One region of the Kitasatospora sp. NPDC001175 genome, then DNA from elsewhere that is predicted to be linked to it. Evidence: riboswitches for the same ligand, from Rfam matches in the RefSeq annotation. Region 1 holds a riboswitch; each other region holds the start of a gene.
What was found. A riboswitch is a leader RNA that binds a small molecule or an ion and turns the genes downstream of it on or off. The one in region 1 is predicted to bind cobalamin.
Positions count from the first base shown of each region.

Region 2: linked by a shared signal. The riboswitch ahead of ACWDAK_RS11375 (ribonucleoside-diphosphate reductase subunit alpha) and the one ahead of metE (5-methyltetrahydropteroyltriglutamate--homocysteine S-methyltransferase) in region 1 are both predicted to bind cobalamin.
Region 3: linked by a shared signal. The riboswitch ahead of ACWDAK_RS08790 (cobalamin biosynthesis protein) and the one ahead of metE (5-methyltetrahydropteroyltriglutamate--homocysteine S-methyltransferase) in region 1 are both predicted to bind cobalamin.

Region 1 is NZ_JBSFJU010000010.1:134,502-137,947, reverse strand. It holds gene metE (5-methyltetrahydropteroyltriglutamate--homocysteine S-methyltransferase) at 1-1,839, opposite strand, end outside; cobalamin riboswitch at 2,015-2,210, opposite strand; gene ACWDAK_RS10575 (cobalamin-binding protein) at 2,397-3,314, shown strand.
Region 2 is NZ_JBSFJU010000011.1:143,783-147,228, forward strand. It holds gene ACWDAK_RS11370 (GNAT family N-acetyltransferase) at 456-950, shown strand; cobalamin riboswitch at 1,004-1,161, shown strand; gene ACWDAK_RS11375 (ribonucleoside-diphosphate reductase subunit alpha) at 1,319-3,446, shown strand, end outside.
Region 3 is NZ_JBSFJU010000008.1:108,095-111,540, forward strand. It holds gene ACWDAK_RS08785 (cobyric acid synthase) at 1-708, opposite strand, end outside; gene ACWDAK_RS08790 (cobalamin biosynthesis protein) at 764-1,720, opposite strand; cobalamin riboswitch at 1,839-2,020, opposite strand; gene ACWDAK_RS08795 (alpha/beta hydrolase family protein) at 2,272-3,387, shown strand.

The sequences.
Region 1 (3,446 bases):
GTCGACCTGAACGACGGCCGCGCCGGCGGCCTCCAGGTCGGTGACCTCGTCGCGCAGGGCGAGGGCGACCTGGCGGGCGGTGTCGGCGAGCGGCTGGTCGTCGCGGACGAAGGACCAGGCGAGCATGGTGACCGGGCCGGTGAGCATGCCTTTGACCGGACGACCCGTCAGGCCCTGCGCGTAGCCGAACCAGTCGACCGTCATAGAGTGCGGGCGGGAGATATCCCCGACCAGGACCGGCGGGCGCACGTACCGGGTGCCGTAGGACTGCACCCAGCCGTGCCGGGTGGCCAGGTAGCCGGTGAGCTGCTCCGCGAAGTACTGCACCATGTCGTTGCGCTCGGGCTCGCCGTGCACCAGGACGTCCAGCCCGGCCTTCTCCTGGAAGGCGATGACCTCGCGGACCTCCGCCTCCATCCGCTCCCGGTACGCAGCGGCGTCGATCCGCCCCGCAGTCAGATCTGCCCGGGCCACGCGCAGTTCGGAGGTCTGAGGGAAGGATCCGATGGTGGTGGTCGGCAGCAGCGGCAGCCCGAGCCTGGCTCGCTGAGCCTCGGCCCGCTGTGGGTATGCCTGGGCGCGGCGCGCGTCGGCCTCGGAGACGGCAGCGGTGCGGGCGCGGACCGCCGGGTCGCGGGTGATCGGCGAGGTGGCACGGGAGGCCAGGTCGGCGCGGTTGGCGGCGAGTTCGGCGGCGATCGCCCCCGCGCCCTCGCGCAGGCCCCGGGCCAGCAGCGCCACCTCAGCCGACTTCTGCTTGGCGAACGCGAGCCAGCGGACGATCTGCGGGTCGATGTCGCGCTCGATGGTGGCGTCGATGGGCACGTGCAGCAGCGAGCTGGACGGCGCCACGTCGACCGTGTCCGCGAGGCCGAGGAGGGTCGCCAGGGTGGCGAGCGACTTCTCCAGGTCGTTGATCCAGATGTTGCGGCCGTCGACCACCCCGGCGACCAGCCGCTTGCCGGGCAGGCCGCCGGCGGCGGCGAGATCGTCGAGGTTGGCGGCGGCAGATCCCGTGAAGTCCAGCGCCAAGCCCTCGACGGGGGCCTTGGCCAGCACCGGCAAGGCCTCGCCGAGGCGGTCGAAGTAGCTCGCGACCAGGAGCTTGGGCCGGTCGGTGAGGGCGCCGAGGTCGCGGTAGGCGCGGGCGGCGGCGTTGAGCTCGGCGGGGGTGCGGTCCTGGACGAGCGCGGGCTCGTCCAGCTGCACCCAGGCGGCGCCGGCGGCGCGCAGGTCGGCCAGCAGCTCGGCGTAGACGGGCAGCAGCCGGTCCAGCAGGGTGAGCGGCTCGAAGTCGGCGGCGACACCGGGCGCGGGCTTGGCCAGCAGCAGGTAGGTGACCGGGCCGACCAGCACCGGGCGGGCCTCGTGGCCGAGCGCCAGGGCCTCGGCCAGTTCGCCGGCGGCCTTGGCCGGGTTCGCGGTGAAGGCGGTGTCGGGGCCGAGTTCGGGCACCAGGTAGTGGTAGTTGGTGTCGAACCACTTGGTCATCTCCAGCGGCGCCACCTCCTGGGTGCCGCGTGCCATCGCGAAGTAACCGTCAAGCGGGTCGGCGTCGACGGCGGCGCGGTGGCGGGCCGGGATCGCGCCGACGGCTACCGTGGTGTCCAGAACATGGTCGTAGAGCGAGAAGTCCCCGGTGGGGACCTCCTCGATGCCGGAGTCGGCGAGCTGCTGCCAGTTCCCCCGGCGCAGGTCGGCGGCGGTGGCCAGTAGAGCGTCGGCGGTGACCGCGCCCTTCCAGTAGCCCTCGATCGCCTTCTTGAGCTCCCGGCCCCGGCCCTGGCGGGGGTAGCCGTACACGGTCGCGATTGCCGCGGCTGCGGACTTCGTGGTCAAGGGACTCTCCTTCGCGAGTCTGTCTCCTCAAGGGCCCGGCGACGGCACGAGAACGCGAAGGGATGACGAACCGGGCGGCGGCCGCCGTGGACGCGCGTGCCTGATCCGCCTGGTATGGTCGCCGACCCGCCCTCGAGGTCACCGGATGTCCACACGCGGATCGTCCGCGGGCGGGCAGCGGGCAGGTCTTCGGACTCGCGGACACACCCACCCGTGAAGGGCGGACACCTACTGGCCGTCGCTTCCCAAACCCGACCCGGGCCCAGTGCGTATGACGGCGGTCGTTCCCACTCACCGCTGCGGGGCAGTCCCGGATTCCCACCGGGTTCCCTCTTACGACACCCTGCCTGGCGGACAGGGCGAACCAGCTGCACCGGCCAGCCTAGAGCCAATCCGCCAGCATCCGGCTGGAGAATCACTCAATCGCCCACATATTGAGACGGCGTCGGATCCTCCCTCATCCGCCCGTGCTCCGTCCGGGACCTCGCCGTACTCGTCGACCGACCCCTGCCGCAGTGCTCCCCACGGCCTGGACCCGGGCTCTCTAGGCTAGGCGCATGCGGATCGTCTCCCTGTTGCCTGCTGCGACCGACATCGCCGCCGAGCTCGGTCTGGGTGGGGCCCTGGTCGGCCGGACTCACGAGTGCGACCGGCCGGCCGCCACCGTCGCGGGGATCCCGGTGGTGACGGCTGCCGAGTTCGACGCCGACCGGCTCACCAGCCGGGAGATCTCGGAGGCCGTCGGCGGCGCGGCCCACCGGGGCTCGTCGCTCTACACGCTCGACGTGGAAAAATTGGCCGCCCTCGCGCCCGACGTCGTCCTCACTCAGGACCTCTGCGAGGTGTGCGCCGTGTCCTACACCGGAGTGACCGAGGCCGTGCGGATCCTGGACGGCGGCCCGCGCGTGCTGAGCCTGGAACCCCGAACGCTCCCCGAGGTCATCGCCTGCCTGGAACACGTCGGCGCCGAACTCGGTGTCGCGGCCACCGCCGCCCGCGTCGCCGCCGCACTGCACGCGCGGCTGGACCGGGTAGCGGCGGCCGTGCATGGCCTGCCCCGACCACGGGTCGTCGCGGTGGAATGGCTCGACCCGCTCTGGCCCGCCGGCCACTGGGTGCCCGAGCAGGTCGAGATCGCGGGCGGGACCCCGCTGCTGGCCGAGGCGGGCGAGCACACCAAGCCCATCACCTGGGACGCGGTGCGCTCCGCCCGGCCCGATGTCCTGCTGGTCCTGCCCTGCGGATTCCCGCCGGCCCGGACCGAGCGGGAATTCCATCTGCTCACCGGACTGCCGGGCTGGGACGAGCTGCCGGCCGTCCGGGACGACCGGGTCTGGATCCTCGACGGCCCGTCCTACTTCAACCGTCCCGGTCCCCGCGTCGTCCGCGGCGTCGAAGTCCTGGCCCAGATCCTGCACGGCGTCCGGACGGGCGACACGGTGACCGTCGACGAGGCCCGCCGCCCGGCCCGTTAGCGACGGCTCCGCGGGGCGCTCCCACCCCCGCCCGACCCGGGTGGGCGAAACCCCGCCCGGGGCGGGGAGGACGCCACCGAGCCGATCGGCCCGCTCAGCCCTACAGTGCCTGGCGGTAGTCAGGACCTCCCC
Region 2 (3,446 bases), on a different contig from region 1:
GGCACGCCCCACCCCGCGAGAGGCTGGCAGGATTTCGACGCAATCGGTCGTTTCCGCCACTCGTGACAGCGGCCCGCGCGGACGAGGGTGGAGGACATGACTCCCGAGACCCTCGCGACCTCGCTCGGCCTGATCGGCGCCATCAGCGGCTTCGGACTGCTGGGCTTCCTGATCGGCCGTGAGCTGACCGGACGCGGCGGCGGGCCCGACCCGGGCGGCGGCTACGGCGGTCCTGATGACGGTCACGACGACCCCAACCACCCTTCGGCCCCGGTTCTTCCCGACCGCCCGTACGGCACCGTGCCAGCCGCCTCCGCCTTCCCCGCCAGCGCGTCCCTGCTCCCCACCGGCGCCCGCCCGGCGAGCCCTCCGTCCGGCGCCACACCCCTCGCCGGCACCCGCCCGCCCGCCACCCTGACTGCCGTGTGCACCCTCCCGTCGGGCACACTGTCCGGATGGGCATCCTCATCCGCCGCGCCCTCGAAGAGGACCTCGAAGCCGCAGGTGAAGTCACGGTCGAGGCGTTCGTGGGCGACGGTCACACCTCGCCGGACAGCGGCTACGTCCAGCTCCTCCGGGACGCCGGGCGCCGCAACGAGGAGGCCGAACTCCTCGTCGCGCTCGACCCGCACACCCGGCAGGTCCTCGGCTGTGTGACCCTCGCGGTCGGCGGCACCGAGTGGGCCGACATCGCCGAGCCGCACGAGGGCGAGATCCGGATGCTGGCGGTCGGCGCGGCGGCGCGCGGACGCGGCGCCGGAGAGGCCCTGGTCCGCGCCGCGATGGCCCGCTGTCGGGAGCTCCGGCTGGCCGGGATGGCCTTCTCGACCCGCCCGGCGATGAAGGCGGCGCACCGGATCTACGAGCGCCTGGGCTTCGTCCGAACCCCCGACCGGGACTGGACGGCCGCTCCCGGGATCGACCTGATGGTGTACTCGATCACCTTCTGAACACCCCTCCCGCACAACCATGCGGTTGGTCCGCCTGCGACACACGGCACTACATGTGGTGCCGCATCGTCGGACCGCCACAACATGTATGCTCGCTCTCGCTGTCGAAGCAGGGGAACCCGGTGTGAATCCGGGACTGCCCCGCAGCGGTGAGCGGGCGGCTCTCCAGGCCCCCGCAAGTCCGGCTACCTGCCGACGGTGTGCCACACGGCTTCCCCGCAGATGCCTTGCAGCACCGCAGTACGTCCGGGCCTCGCGGGTGGGCCAGGGGGTAGAGAGCGCGCCGGTCTCCGGTCGTGCTGCACCTCCCTGCGCTCATGTCGGTCCGGACGATCCTCATCCGACGCCGCCGCCAGGAGAGAAGCGCCTTGACCATCGCTGCCTCAGTTGCCCTGCCTTCCCAGGGTTCCGCCGCCACCACCCAGACCGACCCCGGTGCGGCACTGCTTCGGCTCCTCACCGACCGCAGCGTGGACCTCCCCCAGGTGGACCCCGGCCACGTCGCCGCCGCCGCGCTGCGCGGCCGCCACGCCGGCTCGGACTTCGCCGAGCTGCGCGGGCTGGCTGTGGAGGCCGCCGCGTCGATGATCGCCGAGGACCCCCAGTACTCGAAGCTGGCCGCCCGCCTGCTCGCCATGGAGATCGCCGACGAGGCGATGAGCCAGGGTGCCGTGTCGTTCTCCGCCTCGATCGCCGTCGGCCACGCCGAGGGGCTGATCGGCGACGCCACCGCCGCCCTGGTCGCCAAGCACGCCGAGGCCTTCGACGCCCTGATCGACCTGTCGGGCGACGACCGCTTCGAGTACTTCGGCCTGCGCACCGTGCAGTCCCGCTACCTGCTGCGCCACCCGATCACCCGCATGGTGATCGAGACCCCGCAGCACTTCCTGCTCCGCGTGGCGGCGGGCCTCGCGGTGGGCGACAGCGAGCAGTCGGTGGCCGAGGTGGCCGAGCTCTACCGGCTGATGAGCCGCCTGGAGTACCTGACCTCCTCCCCGACGCTCTTCAACTCCGGCACCAAGCACCCGCAGATGTCCAGCTGCTACCTGCTGGACTCGCCGCTGGACAACCTGGACTCGATCTACAACCGCTACGCGCAGATCGCCCGGCTGTCCAAGCACGCCGGCGGCATCGGCCTGTCCTACTCCCGGATCCGCTCGCGCGGCAGCCTGATCCGGGGCACCAACGGCAAGTCCAACGGCATCGTCCCGTTCCTGCGCACCCTGGACTCCTCGGTCGCCGCGGTCAACCAGGGCGGCCGTCGCAAGGGCGCGGCCTGCGTCTACCTGGAGACCTGGCACGCTGACATCGAGGAGTTCCTGGAGCTCCGCGACAACACCGGCGAGGAGGCCCGCCGGACCCACAACCTCAACCTGGCGCACTGGATCCCGGACGAGTTCATGCGCCGGGTCAACGCCAACGAGGACTGGTCGCTGTTCTCCCCGGCCGACGTCCCCGAGCTGGTCGACCTGTGGGGCGACGAGTTCGACGCCGCCTACTGCAAGGCCGAGGCCGAGGGCAAGGCCGTCCGCACCATCCCGGCGCAGACCCTGTACGCCCGGATGATGCGCACCCTGGCGCAGACCGGCAACGGCTGGATGACCTTCAAGGACGCCTCCAACCGCGCCGCCAACCAGACCGCGCTGCCCGGCCGCACCGTGCACTCCTCCAACCTCTGCACCGAGATCCTGGAGGTCACCGACGACTCCGAGACCGCGGTCTGCAACCTCGGCTCGGTCAACCTCGGTGCCCACGTGGCCGACGGCGCCAGTGCCGACGACCTCGTGAGCGCGATGGACTGGGAGCGGCTGGACGCCACCGTGCGCACCGCCGTGACCTTCCTCGACCGGGTCATCGACATCAACTTCTACCCGACCACCGAGGCCGGCGCGTCCAACTCCCGCTGGCGGCCGGTGGGTCTGGGCGTGATGGGCCTGCAGGACGTCTTCTTCAGGCTCCGCCTGGACTTCGACTCCACCGAGGCCAAGCACCTCTCCACGCTGATCGCCGAGCGCATCATGCTCACCGCCTACGAGCGCTCCAGCGAGCTGGCCGAGAAGTTCGGCCGCCACGAGGCGTACGAGGAGACCCGCGCCGCCCGCGGCCAGCTGCACATCGACCACTTCGACGTGACCCCGCAGTGGACCGAGCGCTGGGACGCCCTGCGTGCCAAGATCGCCGAGACCGGTCTGCGCAACTCCCTGCTGCTCGCCATCGCGCCGACCGCGACCATCGCGTCCATCGCCGGTGTGTACGAGTGCATCGAGCCGCAGGTCTCGAACCTGTTCAAGCGCGAGACCCTGTCCGGTGAGTTCCTCCAGGTCAACCCGTACCTGGTGCGGGAGCTGAAGGAGCTGGGCGTCTGGGACCAGCAGACCCGGGACGCGCTGCGCGACTCCAACGGCTCGGTCCAGGAGTTCAACTGGCTGCCCGCCGAGGTCCGTTCGCTCTACCGCACCGCGTGGGAGCTGCCGCAGCGTGCGCTGATCGACCTGG
Region 3 (3,446 bases), on a different contig from region 1:
GTCCTCGGCGTCCAGCCACAGCCCGGAGAGCATCGGCAGGGTGCCGAGCACCGGGCGGCCCGTCAGCTGACGCAGCATCTCCAGACCGGGCGCCAGCAGCCTGGCGTCGCCCCGGAACTTGTTGACGAACCAGCCCGCGACATGCCGCTGGTCTTCGGCCGAGAGCAGTGCCAGCGTGCCGTACATCGCGGCGAAGACCCCGCCCCGGTCGATGTCCCCGACCACCACCACCGGCAGTCCGGCGGCCGTGGCCAGCCCCATGTTGGCGATGTCCCGGTCCCGCAGATTGATCTCGGCCGGCGAGCCCGCGCCCTCGCAGACCACCACCTCGTACCGGCTGCGCAGATCGGCCAGGCACTCCAGAGCCCGCTCCAGCAGTACGGGCTTGCGCTCGCGGTAGTCCAGCGCGCCCACCTCGGCGACCGGCCTGCCGAGCAGCACCACCTGACTGCGGCCGTCGCCGCCGGGCTTCAGCAGCACGGGGTTCATCGCAGCCTCCGGCTCGATGCGGGCGGCCTGCGCCTGCATCGCCTGGGCGCGGCCGATCTCGGCGCCGTCGGCGGTGACGAAGGAGTTGAGCGACATGTTCTGCGCCTTGAACGGCGCCACCCGCACGCCCTGCCTGGCCAGCCAGCGGCAGATGCCCGCCGTGACCACACTCTTGCCCGCGTCCGAGGTCGTCCCGGCGACCAGCAGTGCCCCGCTCATGCTCCTCCGCTCCACTCAACAGTCCTTCTGCGGCCACTCGTTCCCGGGTTGCCGCTCACGACCGCCCCCGCCGCCAGGTCCACAGCGCCCGCCCGGTCACGGTGACCGCCAGCGCCAACGCCCCGACCCGTCGGGAGAGCTGACACGCCCGCTCGATGTCCGCCACCTCGACCGGCCGCAACTCCCCACCGAGCACCGGCCGGTGCTCCACCCGCTCGCCGTACCGCAGCGTCCCGCCCAGCCGCACCCCGAGCGCCCCGGCGAAGCACGACTCGGCCTGCCCGGCATTGGGGCTCGGGTGCGCGGAGCCGTCCCGGCGCCAGACCCGCCAGGCGGTCCGCGGCTCGGGCGCGGCGGCCACCGTGAGCAGGGCGGTCAGCCGGGCACCGGGCCAGCCGGCCACGTCGTCCAGCCGGGCCGAGGCCCAGCCGAAGCGCAGATGGCGCGGCGAGCGGTGACCGACCATCGCGTCCAGCGTGTTGACGGCCCGGAAGGCGAGCAGCCCCGGCGTACCGGCCAGCGCACCCCAGGCCAGCGCGTTGACCACGGCGTCGGCGGTGTTCTCGGCCACCGACTCGACGACGGCGCGGGCGATCTGCTGCTCGTCCAGCGTGCTGGGGTCGCGGCCGCACAGGTGCGGCAGCCGCTCCCGGGCGGCGGCCAGATCGCCGGCCCGCAGCGAACGGCCGATCGTCCTGGCCTCCCGGGTGAGCGAGGTACCGCCGAGCACCGTCCAGGTCGCGGCGGCGGCCAGCGCCGCCTGCCCGTACCGGCTGCGCCCGAGCGCCCGCTCGGCGAGGTGCGCCCCGGCCGCGACCGAACCGACGCAGACTGCGGTGTACCCGGCGCCCGCCGCCCGCCGGTCGCGCCAGAGCGCGCGCTCCACCCGCCCGGCGGCGGCACCGAAGACGGCTACCGGATGCCCGCGCCGGGGGTCGGCGAGGACGGCGTCGGCCAGGTAGCCGGCGACACTGCCCAGTGCGAAGGCGGCGGCGCGGTTCAGGCGGGGCACGGTGCGGACACAGCGGCGGAGGCGGACCGCAAGGCGGGCACGGCCGGGTCGAACGGCGGCCGCACAGCGGCCAGGGCAGCCTGCATGGCGTGCGTGTCCTCACTCAGGGTCCGCGCCCTGGATCGACGTACCGGGGGCGAGAGTCTCCTGGCTCCCGGGTCGGACACACCCTCGGGCCTTCCAGCAGCCGGACGACCGGACCGCCGTGACCATGAGTCGAGCGTGCTCCCCGGTGACAGTGGCGGGACCGCGCCGGATTCGCACCGGCTTCCTCTGCATGCCTCCGTTTGGCTGAAAGATCCCACCACGGTCCGCGACCGGGAGTCAACAAACCGCGCGGAGGGCTTGATCACAGCCGTCTCGGCCGTCCACCGCCCACCGCGCGGCACACCGCACGGGGGTGGCGCCGGCTCCGCGGAGCCGCCCGGCTGCCCGCCGCCGCGAAGGCCCGGCCCACCGTCCGCACGGACGGACTACGCCCCGGTGGCAGGCCCGCCGTGCGGAGAGTGGACTGGAAGGTACCGCCCATGAAGGTCACACCGGGGAGCACTATGCGTTGGGGAACCGCCGCCGCCGTGGCGGCCACCGCAGTAGGAGCCGGAGCTGCGGTCATCCTGATCGGCCGCAGGGTGTCCGAGCGCACGGTCCGTCCGCAGCCCGGGAAGCCGGGCCTGGCCGCCACACTGCGGGTGCACGAGGTCGCCGCCGGACACGTCACCCTCACCCGGGCCCCGCAGACCGTACGCGCGGGCCGGTACGCGCTGGAGTGGGCCGGCGGCGGCCACGCGGTGGTCGGCGGGGTGCTGCGCACCGACATCCAGACCGTCACCCGCCGGCTGGAGCGTGTCGACAGCGGAACCCTCACCGTCGGCACCGAGGTCGAGCTGACCCCCCGGGTCCACCTCGGCGATCCGGCCACCGCCCTCGGCCTCGACTTCACCGAGACCGTCGCCCAGGGCGACCTCGGGCTGCTGCCCGCCTGGTACGTCCACGCCATGCGCGGCACCTGGGTGATCCTGGTGCACGGCCCGGGCGCCGACCGCACCCAGGCGCTCCCGGTGCTCCCGGTGCTGAACTCGCTGAAACTGCCGACGCTGACCGTGACCTACCGGGGCGACGCCGACGCCCCGCACCCACCGGACGGACTCGGCCACTTCGGTGAGACAGAGTGGCGGGACGTCGAGGCGGCCGTAGGGCTCGCCCTGGAGAGTGGCGCGGGACGGGTCGTGCTGTACGGCTGGTCGCTGGGCGCCACGATGTGCCTGTTGACCGCCGCCAGGTCCACCCGGCGGGAGTCGGTCGCCGGACTGGTGCTGGACTCCCCGATCCTCGACTGGCAGGAGAGCGTCCGCCGGGAGAGCGTCCGCGCCGGTGTCCCGGGTGTCCTCGCCGAGCTCGGCGCCCTGGCCGCCGAAGGCCGTACCAAGGTGGACCCGGCGGCCCTCGCCCGTCTCGCGGACGGTACTGACCTGCACCTCCCGACCCTGCTGCTGGGCAGCCCGGCCGACGGCATCGCACCGATCGAGGCCGCCCGCCGGCTGGCGCACCGCCGCTGGGACCTGGTGAGCCTGCACGAGGTGCCGGACGCGGAGCACGCCCAGCTCTGGAACGCCGACTCGGACGGCTACGCCGAGGTGCTGAGGCGCTGGCTCACTCCGCTACTCTGAAAACACTGTCACTCTCCGTAGATATTCAATCACATTAGCTGGAAGTGTCGAGGGTCCGG